Regions from separate parts of the Listeria sp. ILCC792 genome, predicted to be linked through region 1. Evidence: predicted binding sites of a transcription regulator. Region 1 holds the regulator's gene; each other region holds the start of a gene.
What was found. Region 1 encodes Rex, which represses fermentation and respiration genes when NADH is low (regulators of the CRP and FNR family bind a similar motif). Its sites were predicted from a motif close to TTGTGAAATATTTCACAA; they were not measured.
Positions count from the first base shown of each region.

Region 1 (5,179 bases):
GTCCAATTGGTCATCCCGCCGCTTTCACTTTGCGGAGACAATGCCGCCATGATTGCAGCAGCAGGAACGGTAGCCTACGAAGAAGGCAAATTCGGCAACTTAGCCTTAAATGCCAAACCCGGTTTGTTATTTGAAGAAGTTTAAAAAAGCTAGGACGAATTTTCGTCCTAGCTTTTTTCTATGCATTCAATTCTTCAATTTCCTCACTCACGATTTCCCAGTCGGCCATTAAGGCTTCGGCAACTTGTTTAATGGCATCCAATTCTTCGGTAATCGCGTAACTTTTTTCGTGGTCGTTAAAAACCGTTGGAAGTGTCAACTCATGTTCGAGTGAAGCGATTTTCGCATCGCATTCTTCCATTTTTCCCTCAATTTCAGCAAGCTTTCGTGTTTTTTGCCGTAATAATTTTTGCGCTTCCTTGCTTTGCTGGTACGCCGCCTTGTTAGAAGGATTTTCCGCTTGTGCTGGCATTTCGCCTTTCCGAAGTTTCTCTTCCATTTCAAGACGCGCAATTTCTCTGTTTTCCGCAATTTTCTCCTGATAGTAGTCATAGTCGCCTAAATAGCGCGTCGCCCCAGTCGGACTAAGCTCAATAATATCTTGTGCGATGCGGTTAATGAAGTAGCGGTCATGCGAAACGAACAAAATCGTGCCTTCAAAATCAATGAGTGCCGCCTCCAAAACTTCCTTACTTTCAATATCCAAATGGTTGGTCGGCTCATCGAGAATAAGCACATTTGCCCCGAGTAGCGTCAGCTTTGAAAGCGCCAAGCGGGCCTTTTCGCCGCCACTAAGCGTATCCACAATTTTTAAAACATCATCTTCTGAAAAAAGGAAATTTCCAAGTGTGGTGCGGACCGCTTTCTCGTCTAGTTCAGGATATTCATCCCAAAGTTCTTGTAAAATCGTCTTTTTGGAAGAAAGCTTAGCTTGTTCTTGGTCGTAATACCCGATTTTAACGCCAGCGCCAAAACGAAAATCGCCCTTTAAAACAGGGATTTCACGAATGAGTGACTTTAAAAGGGTAGACTTGCCAATTCCGTTTGGCCCAACAAGTGCAATACTATCACCGCGCTTCATTTCAAACCGAACATTTTGCGCCACCAATTTGTCTTTCGAATAGCCAATTGCAACATCTTCGACAAATAAAATGTCATTTCCGGGCGTGCGGTCAAATTGAAAACCAAAATGGGCCGCTTTTTCATTTCCCGCCGGCCGATCTAATCGGTCCATTTTTTCCAGTTTCTTCCGCCGGCTTTGCGCCCGTTTCGTTGTCGATGCACGAACAATATTCCGAGCAACAAAGTCTTCCAATTTGGCAATTTCCGTCTGTTGTTTCTCGAATTCCTTCCAGTCTTTTTCAAGCTGCTCCTGTTTTAAAACAAGAAAACGACTGTAATTTCCAACATAGTGAGTGATTTTTGTCCGGGAAATCTCATAAACTTGGTTCACCACGCGGTCCAAAAAATAGCGGTCGTGCGAAACGATGAGCAGCGCGCCCGCATAATTTTGCAAATACCCCTCAAGCCACGAAAGCGTCGCAATATCCAAATGGTTGGTCGGCTCATCTAAAATCAAAAGATCTTGTTTGGATAAAAGTAGTTTCGCAAGTGCAAGCCTAGTTTTCTGCCCACCACTTAAAGCCGCGACTAATTTTTCATAATCCTCTTCAAAAAAATGGAGACCATGTAGCACCGAACGAATTTCCGCTTCATACGTATAGCCGCCGCGTTCCTTGAAAAGGTGTTGCAGTTCATCGTAACTATCCAAAGCCTGCCTTGCCGTCTCAGCATCCGCGTATATACCGCTGTCCGCCATTTTAAGCTCCATCTCGCGCAGCTCGCGTTCCATGTTACGCAAGTCTTCAAAAACAGTCAGCATTTCATTCCAAATCGTCTTGCTCGACTCAAGCCCCGTATTTTGCGCCAAGTAGCCAATCCGCACATTTTTCGGCTTTGAAATTTGCCCCGCATCATATGAAGTCTGCCCCGCAATGATTTTCAGAAGCGTTGATTTTCCCGCCCCGTTTCTGCCAACTAGCGCAATCCGGTCATTTGTTTTAATTTCTAATTTTATATTTTCTAAAATCGTTTCCGCACCAAAGTACTTCGCAATTTGTTGTACTTGCAAAAGAATCATATTTTTCTCCCCTATCTCTTTCTAGTTTAGCGTAAAGGTGAGCCCGTTGCAATCACACATTTGATTTTGTGAAATCATTAGCATTAATTGTGATTTTACGATACAATGAGAGCAGGTAAACAAAATAAATACTGATAAAATAAAGGTTTTCTAAATGTGTGAGCAAAAAGTTTGTGCATTTTATGTGAAATGTTTATAGTATATAAGCAAGCATGTGAAGGAAAGAGCAGTCATTTTGCTTGAAAACGAACCATATTTTATCAGGAAGAAGGGACTAATTGGCATGATGGATGAAACGACAAAAATTCCACAGGCGACAGCAAAACGCTTACCGTTATATCATCGCTATTTGAAATATCTACATGAATCAGGAAAAGAACGTGTATCTTCGGCAGAGTTAAGTGAAGCTGTAAAAGTGGATTCCGCAACAATTCGCCGCGATTTCTCATATTTCGGCGCACTCGGCAAGAAAGGATATGGTTATAATGTTTCTTATATTCTTGACTTTTTTGGAAAAACGCTCAGCCAAGATAAAGAAACGAACGTTGCCATTATCGGTGTAGGGAATCTTGGAACCGCACTACTTCATTATAACTTCATGAAAAACAATAATATTCGCGTTTGTGCTGCATTTGATGTAGCTCCTGCAAAAGTAGGTACCGTCCAACAAGATATTCCAATTTATCATTTAAATGATATGGAAGAAATTTTAAAAGAAAATAATGTTGAAGTGGTCATTTTAACTGTACCATCTGATGAAGCTCAAACAACGGTGGATAAATTGATCGAAGCAGACGTGAAGGGGATTCTAAACTTTACGCCAGCACGTATTAGCGTGCCAAAACAAGTACGCGTCCATCATATTGATTTGACAACTGAATTACAAACATTAATTTACTTCCTAGAAAACTATCCATCTAAAAATTAAAACGCAGCTTAAGAAGCTCAAAAATAAAAGAACTTTGATGTAACTATCTGAACCAGCGCTTAAGAGTGCTGGTTTCTTATAAGAGGTGAAATGAATGAAACGACTGAAAAAATTAAATTGGACGCAGTGGGTTGCCCTTTTTATTTTTGTATCCATGGGGATTTCGATGATTGTGACCATCTTTGAAATTTTTACTGCCCCCGCGTCACAACCAGCAACAGGACCAAAAGTAACGCTCCGAAGTGATTATATTTTCTTACTGGTAGAAATCATTTTAGGGATTATTATTTTAGCTTTACCGTCCATTGTTTCTAGACGATTTAAATTTGAAATTCCGGGGCTTGTGTACCTCATGTTTATCGTTTTTCTATACGCCTCAATTTATCTTGGAACCATTCAACAATTTTATGCGAATGTACCTCACTGGGATAAAATATTGCATACGTTTAGTGGTGCGATGCTAGGCGCAATAGGCTTTTCTTTTGTGAGTTTACTCAATGCTAACGATAAAGTCGTCATGAACATGAAGCCCGGCTTTGTTGCGATATTTTCTTTCTGTTTCGCGGTAACGCTCGGCGCTTTCTGGGAAGTGTATGAGTATACATTCGATGCTCTTTTAGGTTTAAATATGCAGCGCTTCGAACTCTCTAACGGAACGCCACTCGTTGGGCGGGCTGCTCTCACGGATACCATGACAGACGTTATTGTCGACATCATTGGCGCATTAGTTATGGCCATTATCGGATACTGGGCGCTAAAAAAAGGTCGCCCGTGGATGAAACAATTTGAATTTAAACGGACAAATAAAAAAGATGAGCTCGGAAGATAATCCGAGCTCATCTTTTTTTATAGAAACTATTTTTCAACATCTTTTTGTTTCGGCAAATTGTCTACATAACTATCAGAATACTGGAGTAGTTTTCGACTTGCTTCAAAACGTTTTTTGATATCAGCAGAGAGTTCTTTATTTCCGCCGTTATAATAAGTGGCTTTGCCCGTTTCAAAACTTTCGTCTGGTTCATACATATAATCATTTGCCATGTAGCTACCTTCTGGCATTGTGTAGCGTTCTGGCACAAAATTCGTTTGCGTATTTAAGATGTCCTCCCCAAACATAATCTGGTCAGTTGCTTTAATCCCAAGAAGATTGAGAACGGTTGGCATTACGTCAATTTCGCCGCCGATATTATCAATCTTGCCTGTCTTTTCAACGCCCGGAATGTGGAGGTAGAACGGAATCCGGTAGTCATCAGCAGGCTGCGCTTTTAGCTCACTAGAACGATTGACGTAGCTTTTTTGGTCATCTGTAAGCTTTGCCGTATCAATGATATGGTGGTCACCGTACATCACAACGACAGAATCATCCCAAATACCATTTTTCTTCAATTTATTAATAAATGCACCAAGCTGTTTGTCCGCATAGTGCACTGCTTGGAAATAGTTCCCAAGCTCTGTGCCTTCCAAGTTTTTCGGAAGGTTAAGCGATTGCTTGCTCTCTGGAATATTAAATGGCATATGACTGCTAACCGAAATAAGTTGCGCATAGAAGTTTTCATCGTTTTGATAATGTTCTTCTAAAATTGGCATCGCCTTATTGTATAAAACCTCATCGCTCGGCGAAAAGCCAATAACATCATCATCGCCAAAGAACGAGCGATCATAAAACTTATCAAACCCTACTGCTGGATAAAAATTGTCCCGATTATAGAAACTCGCGTCGTTCGTGTGGAAGGTTGCCGTCTGATAACCTTTCTTAGAAAGCGTCCGCGGTAATGATGGAATAACGCGGTCACCGTAAGTTTGCGTATTCGTATAGTAGCCGCTAGGGAAGGTGGAGGTATACACAGACCATTCCGCATCAGCCGTATTAGATTTTGAAACCGTTTGGAAAAACGAATCCGAGTAGAGCGTTTCGCCTTCCAATTTGTCGAGTGTTGGCGTGACGGATTGCCCGTTTAGTTTTACACCCGTCAAGTTGCGCTGGAAGGATTCTAACTGGATAATAATTAAGTTTTTCCCTTTTGCAATGCCGTAGTAGTCCGGATTCTTTTTAACTTCAACGCCTTTTATCGTACGGATATTATCTGCTGTAATATCAGCCGCCCGAACAT
Region 1 covers NZ_FYBO01000008.1:87,362-92,540, forward strand. Annotated here, with positions in the region: gene tsaD (tRNA (adenosine(37)-N6)-threonylcarbamoyltransferase complex transferase subunit TsaD) at 1-144, shown strand, start outside; gene CFS60_RS09745 (ABC-F family ATP-binding cassette domain-containing protein) at 179-2,140, opposite strand; gene CFS60_RS09750 (redox-sensing transcriptional repressor Rex) at 2,424-3,068, shown strand; gene CFS60_RS09755 (hypothetical protein) at 3,172-3,897, shown strand; gene CFS60_RS09760 (LTA synthase family protein) at 3,924-5,179, opposite strand, start outside.

Region 2 (5,179 bases), on a different contig from region 1:
TTGCAGCTTTTCTTCCACACCGTCTGTTCTTGAAATCGTGAACATCAACATAGTCATCAAGAAAATCAGAACAACAAGAATAATTTGCATACTCCAACTTGATTTTTTTAGAAATAATTTTTGAAACTCGTTTTGAATTAAACGCATTAGATTTCCCCCCCGTTTGTAAGTGCTAAGAAGCGATCTTCGAGTGAGAATTGAACTTTGGATAATTCAAGAATGTCCAAATTAGCCCGGATAAGTGCGCGGGCGATTTCTGGAAGGACTTCGCGCGTCACATTTAACACAAACTGATTCTCTCTTTGTTCAATGATTTCGAGGTCAAGCGTGTCTAATACGAGCTTAGCGCTAGCGCCGTCTGAAACCTCAAGTGTGACTTTTAACGTTTTATCCGCAGTTAAATCTGTCATTTTCTCAATGTGCGTCAGATGCCCTTTGTCAATAATGGCAAAGCGATCCGTAATTTGTTGAATTTCAGCTAAGAGATGACTTGAAATTAAAACAGAAGTGCCATTTGCAGCGAGCTCTTTAATCAGCGTTCGAAATTCCGCCATGCCTTGTGGGTCAAGCCCATTTGTTGGTTCATCGAGAATGAGTAGGGCAGGTTCATGAATTAAAGCTTGTGCAACGCCAAGACGCTGGCGCATACCAAGAGAATACGTTCTAACTTTATTATGAATCGCATGACTCAATTTTACTTTTTCCACAATCGCGCTAATTTCCTCATCTGAAATATCTTTTCGACTCATACGCGCAAATTGCTTTAAATTTTTCCAGCCAGACATATACATGTAAAATTCAGGATTTTCAATGATAGCCCCAATATTTTGAATGGCTTCTTTGAAGTTTTCGTCTAAATTGACCCCGCAGATGGAAACTTGCCCATTTGTTTTCGAGATTAACCCAACGATGGAGCGAATAATCGTTGTTTTTCCTGCACCATTTGGTCCAAGTAAACCGAAAACTTCCCCTTTTTCAATTTCAAAACTAATGTTATGTATGATTTCTTTTTTGCCAATTTTTTTCGAGATATTTTCAAGTTGTAACACCGTTTCAGGCATTTGCTCACTTCCTTTTTCACAGAATATAATCAGTATACACAAAATCTACACAATTAACATGAATCTATAGATTGGTCATCGATTAGGTCTTTAGGTGTAGAAAAAAACAACTTGCTATGTAAGCTTGGCATACTTACATGCAAGTTGTTTTTAGAGATTGTATATTAGGGAATGAAGATAACAATCTACGCTACTCATTTCTTTAAAGGTGGGAGTGAGTCTTCATTAAACGCCTTTGTAAGCTTCAACATAAATTTGTTTCAATTCGCTGACAAGAGGTTGTTTTGGATTCGCTGTTGTACATTGGTCCATAAAGGCGCGATCAGCTAATGTGTCTACAACGGCATCAAATTGTTTCTTATCAACATTTTGTCCTTTAAGACTCATATCAATTCCGATGTCTTTACCTAACTTAATGATGGCATCAACAAGGGAAGCAACGCCTTCTGCCGCAGTATTCGCTTTTAATCCAAGAATACGAGCAATGCGAGCATAATCTTCGTCAGCAGTAAAGCTTTCATATTTAGGGAATAAAGCATGTTTTCTAGGTTTAAGCGCATTGTAGCGAATAACGTGTGGCATTAAGATAGCGTTCGCACGACCGTGTGGAATGTGGAATTCCGGTCCGATTTTATGTGCTAAACTATGGTTGATTCCAAGGAATGCATTCGCAAAAGCCATACCAGCTAGGGCAGAGGCATTATGCATTTTCTCACGTGCATCCTCATCACCTTTAAGAACAGAATCGCGTAAGTTGGCGAACACTAATTCAATCGCTTGAATGGATAAACCACGTGTATAGTCGCTTGCCATAACAGAAACGTAAGACTCAATAGCATGCGTTAACACGTCCATACCAGTATCAGCTGTGATGTGTGCTGGAACAGTTGTGACATACTGTGCATCAACAATAGCAACATCTGGCGTAAGTTCATAATCAGCAAGCGGATATTTAATGTTGTTTTCTTTGTCAGTAATAACTGCAAATGGCGTTACTTCAGATCCAGTACCACTTGTAGTTGGGATAGCAACAAATTTAGCTTTTTCCCCAAGTTTAGGGTATTTGAACGTACGTTTACGAATATCCAAGAATTTTTGTTTTAAGCCAAAGAACGAAGCTTCAGGATGCTCATAAAACAACCACATACCTTTTGCCGCGTCCATAGCGGAACCACCACCGAGCGCGATAATGCAATCTGGTTTAAAGTCTTTCATAAGTTCTGCACCTTTATAAACGGTGACATCAGACGGATCTGGTTCAACGTCAGCAAACACTTGATAATCCACATCGTTTGAACGACGTTTTAAGTGGTCGATAACAACGTCAACGTACTTAAATTGTACCATTCCAGGGTCAGTCACGATAAATACGCGATTTAAACCTTCCATTTTTTGCAAGTATTGCGTGGAATATTTTTCAAAGAATACTTTCGGTGGTAATTTAAACCATTGCATATTATTTCTCCGATCTGCGATACGCTTTACATTTAAAAGGTTCGTTGCACTAACGTTTTGCGAAACAGAGTTTTTACCGTAAGAACCACATCCAAGTGTAAGGGAAGGGATAAAGCCGTTATAAATGTCTCCGATACCGCCTTGAGCAGATGGTGCATTCACGATAATACGGCAAGCTTTCATACGAATACCAAATTGTTTTTGCGCTTCTCTATCTGTTGAATGAATAACAGCAGAGTGACCTAAACCGCCATATTCAAGCATTTCTTCTGCGCGGTCGAAAGCTTCTGCTTGATTTTTCGCTTCAATGAAAGCAAGAACTGGGCTTAATTTTTCATGAGAAAGCGGATATTTATCACCCACGCCTTTAATTTCAGCGATTAAAATTTTCGTTGTTTCTGGAACTTTAAAGCCAGCTTGTTCAGCAATCCAAGCAGGGGATTTACCAACAACGTCAGGGTTTAATGTGCCTTTTTCAGGGTTGATAACATAGCTTTCAAGTTTTTTGAATTCAGCGCCTTTTACAAAATAGCAATCGTTAGCAGCGAATTCTTCTTTCACTTCTTTCACAATTTCTTTGTCAACGATGACAGCTTGCTCAGACGCACAAATCATACCTTGGTCAAATGATTTAGAAAGAATGATGTCGTTAACAGCGCGTTTAATTTTTGCTGTTTTATCGATGTAAGCAGGAACGTTACCAGGACCAACGCCTAGTGCCGGTTTACCAGTTGAGTAAGCGGATTTAACCATTCCAGCTCCACCTGTAGCAAGAACTAATGCAACTTTATCATGATTCATAAGTTGTTTTGTTGCCTCAAGAGATGGCTTTTCAACCCATTGAATACAGTTTTCAGGTGCGCCAGCTTTTACAGCTGCTTCATATACGACACGTGCCGCTTCAGACGAACATTTTTGAGCACTTGGGTGGAAAGCAAAGATAATAGGATTACGCGTTTTAATGGCAATAATCGCTTTAAATAAAGTTGTTGAAGTTGGATTGGTTACGGGTGTAACACCAGCAACAACGCCAACTGGCTCAGCAATTTCGATAACACCAGTTTGTTTATCTTCGTTAATGATGCCTACCGTTTTATTTGCTTTAATGTTATTCCAAATATATTCCGTTGCGAAAATATTTTTGATACATTTATCTTCATATAATCCACGACCAGTTTCTTCTACAGCCATTTTTGCAAGTGGCATATGTTGGTCAAGTCCTGCAACAGCCATTGCATGCACGATGGAATCAATTTGTTCCTGCGTGTAATTTTCAAAGGCTTTTAGCGCTTCTGCACCGTTGTTTGCTAACTTATCAATCACTTTTTGAACTTCTAAAACTTCGCGAGTAGCTTCTTCTTTAATTGCCATTTTTACAACCTCCTAGAATTATAAGGGACTTAAAATGTCCAACAAAGACTTAAAACGTCCCTATGTGTTTAAAAAAATTTGGCAGTCGACTTTTACCAGCTTTTTTAAGGTGTGACTTGATTACACCGTTAGTATACCTCAGCATAAAAAGTTTGTAAATAGTTTCACGTGAAAAGATTCACAAAATATTAAAATTAAGTCTTAAGGTCTATTTCGAAAGCGTTTTCTGGTTCTTTTGTTTTAGAAAAAAGGGGAATGAAAAATTAGGCTTGCAATTTAAATTTAATTTTGTTAAGATGAGAACAACTTAAAATAACAGCGTGAATGAAAGAGTAAGTAACCTAAAAAATTGTTTCAAGAGAGCCTGCGGTTGGTGTGAGCCGGTAACAATGATTAGTGTGAATGGACTTTCTAGCTCTAAACTGAACGGGGTAACCAAGTAGGATTTAGCGATTAAGCCTTATCGTTATACAAGGCACCATTTAGCTTTTGGCAGATGGAATAAAGTGAACTTAAATTTTTAAGTTAATCAAGGTGGCACCACGGGTCTTCCGTCCTTGTCTAGTAATTAGACATGGACGGGAGACCCTTTTCGTTTTATATGAAAAAGCACGAAGCAGGAAGAGTACTTTATTTGGAAAGTATAGAGAGCAAGCGGTTGGTGGAAGCTTGTCTGGAAAAATAAAGGAATGGGCCTTGCGCGTTCAATCTTGAACTATATAGTAGGGATTGACGGTTTGTTACCGTTAAAAACAAGAGATTAAGAAAGCATTTTCTTAAACAAGAGGTGGTACCGCGACACGTTCGCCCTCTAAAGGACAATTTGTTCTTTAGAGGGCTTTTTATTTTGAAAAAGGAGAGATGTGTGATGCAAAAAACAATTGAAGCAGATACATTGACGATTCCGCTAATTTATAAGCGATTAAGTGGAAAAAATAAAAGCTTGCTGGAAGGGACGGCAAAAGATGCTGAGGCAGGCAGATATTCGATTATCGCGTTTAATCCCGTACATGAAATTCAAATTTTTGGCAACACGTTCATTTTGGACGGCATCGAAACATTGGCAGAAGATCCGCTTGAAAAATTGTACGAACAAATTGTATTTATGGAAAGAGAAAAATTACCACTTCCATTTGAAGCAGGGGCCATTGGTTATGTTGGCTATGATATGGTGCGCCTTTATGAAAATATCGGAGAACCAAAATGCGATGATTTAAACCTGCCAGATGCGCACTTCTTTTTATACGATTCCTACGTCATTTATGATCATAAATTGGAGCGCTTGACGCTAG
Region 2 covers NZ_FYBO01000001.1:304,323-309,501, forward strand. Annotated here, with positions in the region: gene CFS60_RS01470 (ABC transporter permease subunit) at 1-147, opposite strand, end outside; gene CFS60_RS01475 (ABC transporter ATP-binding protein) at 147-1,061, opposite strand; gene adhE (bifunctional acetaldehyde-CoA/alcohol dehydrogenase) at 1,287-3,887, opposite strand; T-box leader at 4,200-4,449, shown strand; T-box leader at 4,491-4,702, shown strand; gene trpE (anthranilate synthase component I) at 4,756-5,179, shown strand, end outside.
Region 2: the regulator Rex is predicted to act here: its motif matches at 4,054-4,071, upstream of adhE (bifunctional acetaldehyde-CoA/alcohol dehydrogenase).

Region 3 (5,179 bases), on a different contig from region 1:
TGCTAAAAACGGATAACGCCATGAAAGATTCCCTAAAACACCACCAAGCAATGGACCAAATGCCATTCCGAGCCCCATCGCCGATTCATATAAGCCAATGGCGTGTGAGGTTGTATGAGAAAGTGAAATTAAAAGCGTCATAGCGGTCGCTAGAAACATCGAATTTCCGAATCCCCACCCTGCCCTAAAAATGGATAAAGCACCAATGCTATTTGAAAAACTACATAAGAGTGCAAAAATTGTTACTAAGAAAAGACCACCAACTATGAGCTTCTTATCTCCTACTTTACTGGCAATAATCCCGATTGGAATCATCATGATGGCCATTGTGAAAATATAGGCTGTAAACAGCATTTCAACTTGTGAATGTGTGGCACCAATACTTGAAGCGATACTCGGTAAAATTGGATCGACAATGCCGATCCCCATGAAGGCAAGTAGCGAAGCCGCAAAAGTAATCCACTTACCAGTATTTTTCTGTTGTTCAGTTAACATGTTCGTTCAACTTCTTTCTATTTTTTTCGACTTTATTAGTGTATCGCTATTTTATTTATATGTCAATATTTACATATGTTATTTTTGGCGAATTCTTTGCACAAATCTGCGAAATAGATTACAATGAGCAAGAAGAAAGCTACGAGAAAGGAAGTAAATTTTGTGAAGTCAAATATTAATTTGCTCGGCTATACTTTGCTTGAGATGATTGCCCGTGAAGCTTCAAGCGGCTATGACCTCGCTAATCGCCTGCGCATCATGCAAAATACAAATCACAGTCAGATTTACCCAATGCTCGCAAGGCTCGAAGATGAAGGCTATTTGACCGTTCACACGCAGCTGCAAGAAGGTAAACCAAATAAAAAGATTTACGCCATCACAGAAAACGGCATTTTTTTATTAAAAGAATGGTCCGAAACGGCACTTAAAATACCAGTGACGCGTGATGAATTTATTATTAAACTGCAACTGGATTGGCTGAACCCTGAACGAACGGCAATTCTTTTAGAAGAACGCATGACCTATTTAGAGGGCCAACTGCGATTGACAGAAGATAGTTTAGTCCATTTCGAGCAACTTTTAGGATTAGCCACAAAAAATGATTTTGTAAATAACATGTCCTACCAAATTTATTTGCGAAAACGCGACTTAATTCGCGCTGAAATCGATTGGTGCCGGGATATTTTAAAACATAAAAAATAAGCCTCCTATAGCGAAGGCTTATTTTTTATGCGTATGTGGCCGTTTTTAAAATCTCATTGGCCATTTTAATCGTTTCCTCATCAGGTGGTTCAATTCCTTCAAGCGGATAACGAATACCAAGTTCTTTCCATTTATAGACGCCCATCGTGTGATATGCCAACACTTCAACGCGTTTTACGTTTGGCAACGTATCGATAAAGTCGCGTAAAGAAGTTAAATCAGCAGGATCATCTGTTTTTGTTGGGATTAAGACGTGGCGCACCCATATGGGTTGATTTTTATCGCGTAAATAATGTGCAAAATCTAAAATGGGGGCATTGGATTTCGTTGTAAGTTTTAAGTGCTTCTCAGGATTCATTTGTTTGATGTCAAGCAAGATTAAATCGGTCACTTCCATGAGCCGGTCTAACTTTTCAATGAATTCGGGTTCTCGTGTGAAACAACCACCACAACTATCGATGGTCGTATGAATCCCAGCTTTTTTACATAAAGTAAAGAACTCAATCAAGAAATCAATTTGCAGAAGTGGTTCACCACCACTCACAGTAACACCGCCGTCTGAAGCCTCCCAAAATTCACGGTATTTAATGGCCTCATCAAACACGTCTTGTGCGGAACGTTCTGTGCCTGTGCCAATTTTCCAAGTATCGGGGTTGTGACAGAACTGGCAACGCAGCAAACACCCCTGCATAAAAACAATAAAACGGATTCCCGGACCGTCAACCGTCCCCATTGATTCAACTGAATGTACGCGTCCCATTACTTCTGACATTACTAACCTCTTCCTTTCGATTGGCTTTAAAAAGGGGGATGCTGCTTCTCGCCTAGCATCCCCTTTTTTGAAATCTAATGTTTTAATTACATGCTTTCGTGCATTGTACGGTGGATAACGTCTAGTTGTTGTTCACGAGTAAGTTTGATGAAGTTAACTGCGTATCCAGAAACACGAATGGTTAATTGCGGATATTTTTCTGGGTGATCCATTGCATCCATTAACGTATCACGATTGAATACGTTGATGTTTAAATGATGCCCCATTTTACTAGAATAACCGTCTAACATCGCAACTAAGTTATTAATTTGAGATTCATCTTCGCGACCTAGTGCTTTTGGTACGATAGAGAATGTGTTAGAAATACCATCTTGACCATATTCATATGGTAATTTTGCTACGGAAGAAAGGGAAGCAAGTGCTCCTTTAGTGTCGCGTCCGTGCATTGGGTTCGCACCAGGTGCAAATGGTTCGCCAGCACGACGTCCGTCTGGTGTATTACCAGTTTTCTTACCATAAACAACGTTCGAAGTGATTGTAAGAACAGAAGTTGTATGAACAGAATCACGGTAAGTTTTGTGTTTTTTAACTTTTGTCATGAAGCGTTTTAGTAAGTCAACTGCAATTTCATCTACACGGTCATCATTGTTACCATATTTAGGGTATTCACCTTCGATTTGGTAATCTGTCACGATACCATCTTCGTCACGAATTGGCGTTACTTTAGCATATTTAATTGCAGAAAGTGAGTCAGCTGCAACAGATAAGCCGGCAATACCAGTTGCCATTGTACGTAAGACATGTGTATCATGTAAGGCCATTTCAATGCGTTCATAAGAATATTTGTCATGCATATAGTGAATAACATTTAATGTATTAAGGTAAAGTTCTGCAATCCATTCCATCATCGCATCATATTTTTCCATTACTTCGTCGTATTCAAGAACATCGCTCTCGATTGGACGGAAAGCTGGGCCAACTTGTGCTTTTGATTTTTCATCAACGCCACCGTTAATTGCGTATAGCAATGTTTTCGCTAAGTTCGCACGAGCGCCAAAGAATTGCATTTGTTTACCAACACGCATGGCAGATACACAACATGCGATTGCATAGTCGTCGCCCCATTTAGGACGCATAACATCGTCATTTTCATATTGAATAGCAGATGTTTTAATCGACATTTTTGCACAGAATTTTTTAAATCCTGATGGAAGTTCAGTAGACCAAAGTACAGTTAAGTTTGGTTCTGGAGCTGGTCCTAAGTTGTCTAATGTATGCAAGAAACGGAAAGAGTTTTTCGTTACAAGCGGTAAACCATCTTCGCTAATTCCGGCGATGGATTCAGTTACCCAAGTAGGGTCTCCAGAGAATAAGTCATTATAGTCAGGTGTACGAGCAAATTTAACAAGACGAAGTTTCATGATGAAGTGATCCACAATTTCTTGTGCTTCTTCTTCAGTAAGAACGCCGTTGCGCAAATCACGCTCTACATAGATGTCTAGGAATGTAGAAGTACGTCCTAAACTCATTGCCGCACCATTTTGTTCTTTAATTGCTGCTAGATAGCCCAAGTATAACCATTGGAACGCTTCTTGAGCAGTTTTTGCTGGCTTAGAAATATCAAAACCGTGTTTTTCCCCTAAAACTTTAAGTTCTTGAAGAGCACGAATTTGTTCGTTGATTTCTTCGCGTAAACGAATGATATCATCGCTCATAGTGCGAAGACCTGTGTTATTTAAATCTTGTTTCTTTTGGCTAATTAAGTAGTCAACGCCGTAAAGAGCTACGCGACGATAGTCCCCGATAATACGACCACGGCCATAAGCATCTGGTAAACCAGTAATAACCCCAGATTTACGAGCAGCACGCATTTCAGCAGTGTAAGCATCAAATACACCTTGGTTATGTGTTTTACGATATTCTGAGAAAATATGGCTGATTTCTTCATCAACTTTAAAGCCATAAGATTCTGCAGCTACTTCCGCCATACGGATACCACCGAATGGTTGTAAACCACGTTTAAATGGTTTGTCCGTTTGGAAACCAACAACTTTTTCTAAGTCTTTGTTTAAGTATCCTGGGTCATGTGAAGTGATGGTCGATACGATTTTTGTATCCATATCCAAAACGCCGCCGTTTTCACGTTCTTGCTTTGTTAAGTCCATAACTTGATCCCATAACTTGTTTGTTGCGTCTGTTGGGCCAACTAAAAAGCTGTCGTCCCCTTCATATAAGCGATAGTTTTTCAAAATGAAATCTCGTACGTCTACTTCTTCTTGCCAGTTACCACCAGTAAATTCATACCATTGTTCAGTCATTATGGAAACCCTCCTGTTATTTTGCTCATCTTCGAGCGTTTGTTAGTGAGCAAAGTTAGTTATATTTATACTGTTATCATAACATAAAATAAAAAAAATGCTACAGTTTTGCGCATCTTTTTTCAATCTTTTCTATTACATTTATGTTACATAATGCACAAATGGCTTTATTATCGCTTGTTTTAAAGGTGTTTTAACTTTAGTGGAAAAAAATATTTTTATTTTAAAAATGATTTTAATTTGCCTGTATTAGTAAAAAGCACCATTTTTGTTATAGTACAGTTTTAGAAACCGCTTTCTGTTTCATATAATTGTTTTTCATGAAAACAACTACAGACTGATGACGAGGTAAAGCTTCCCTTTGTCATCAGTCTGATACGATACGCATTAGTTTAGAGTTGTTTCGTCCATAATTCTTTATTAGAAGTTGTAATTGCAGTCGCGCCAGCAGCTAAGACGGCATCAATTTGGCTTTGCCGTTCAATCAATCCGCCAGCAATAATGGGAATTTGAAGCTTTTCATGCATGTTTGCAATTTGTTCAGGTAAAATCCCTGGCAAAAGTTCAATCGCATCAGGCTGCACTTTTTCAACCAATTTCATGCCTTTTTGGTAGGCGCTTGAATCAATCATGAATAAACGCTGAATGGCCAGGACTTTATGTTGTTTGGCCTTTAAAATGACATTTCCACGTGTGGAAATAATGCCATCTGGACGAATTTGCTGGCAAATAAAATCAACCGCATAGTCATCATTCTTCAAACCATTAATTAAATCCGCATGGAGCAATACTTTTTTTCCCGTAGACTTCGCAAAATCAACGAGTGATTTCACTTGTGCCACATGTGTTTCAAGCATTACCATATACTGCACAGATTGCTCAGCGATTTTTT
Region 3 covers NZ_FYBO01000001.1:417,373-422,551, reverse strand. Annotated here, with positions in the region: gene CFS60_RS02020 (MFS transporter) at 1-495, opposite strand, end outside; gene CFS60_RS02015 (PadR family transcriptional regulator) at 700-1,197, shown strand; gene pflA (pyruvate formate-lyase-activating protein) at 1,223-1,969, opposite strand; gene pflB (formate C-acetyltransferase) at 2,056-4,287, opposite strand; gene CFS60_RS02000 (glycerol-3-phosphate responsive antiterminator) at 4,680-5,179, opposite strand, start outside.
Region 3: the regulator Rex is predicted to act here: its motif matches at 4,431-4,448, upstream of pflB (formate C-acetyltransferase).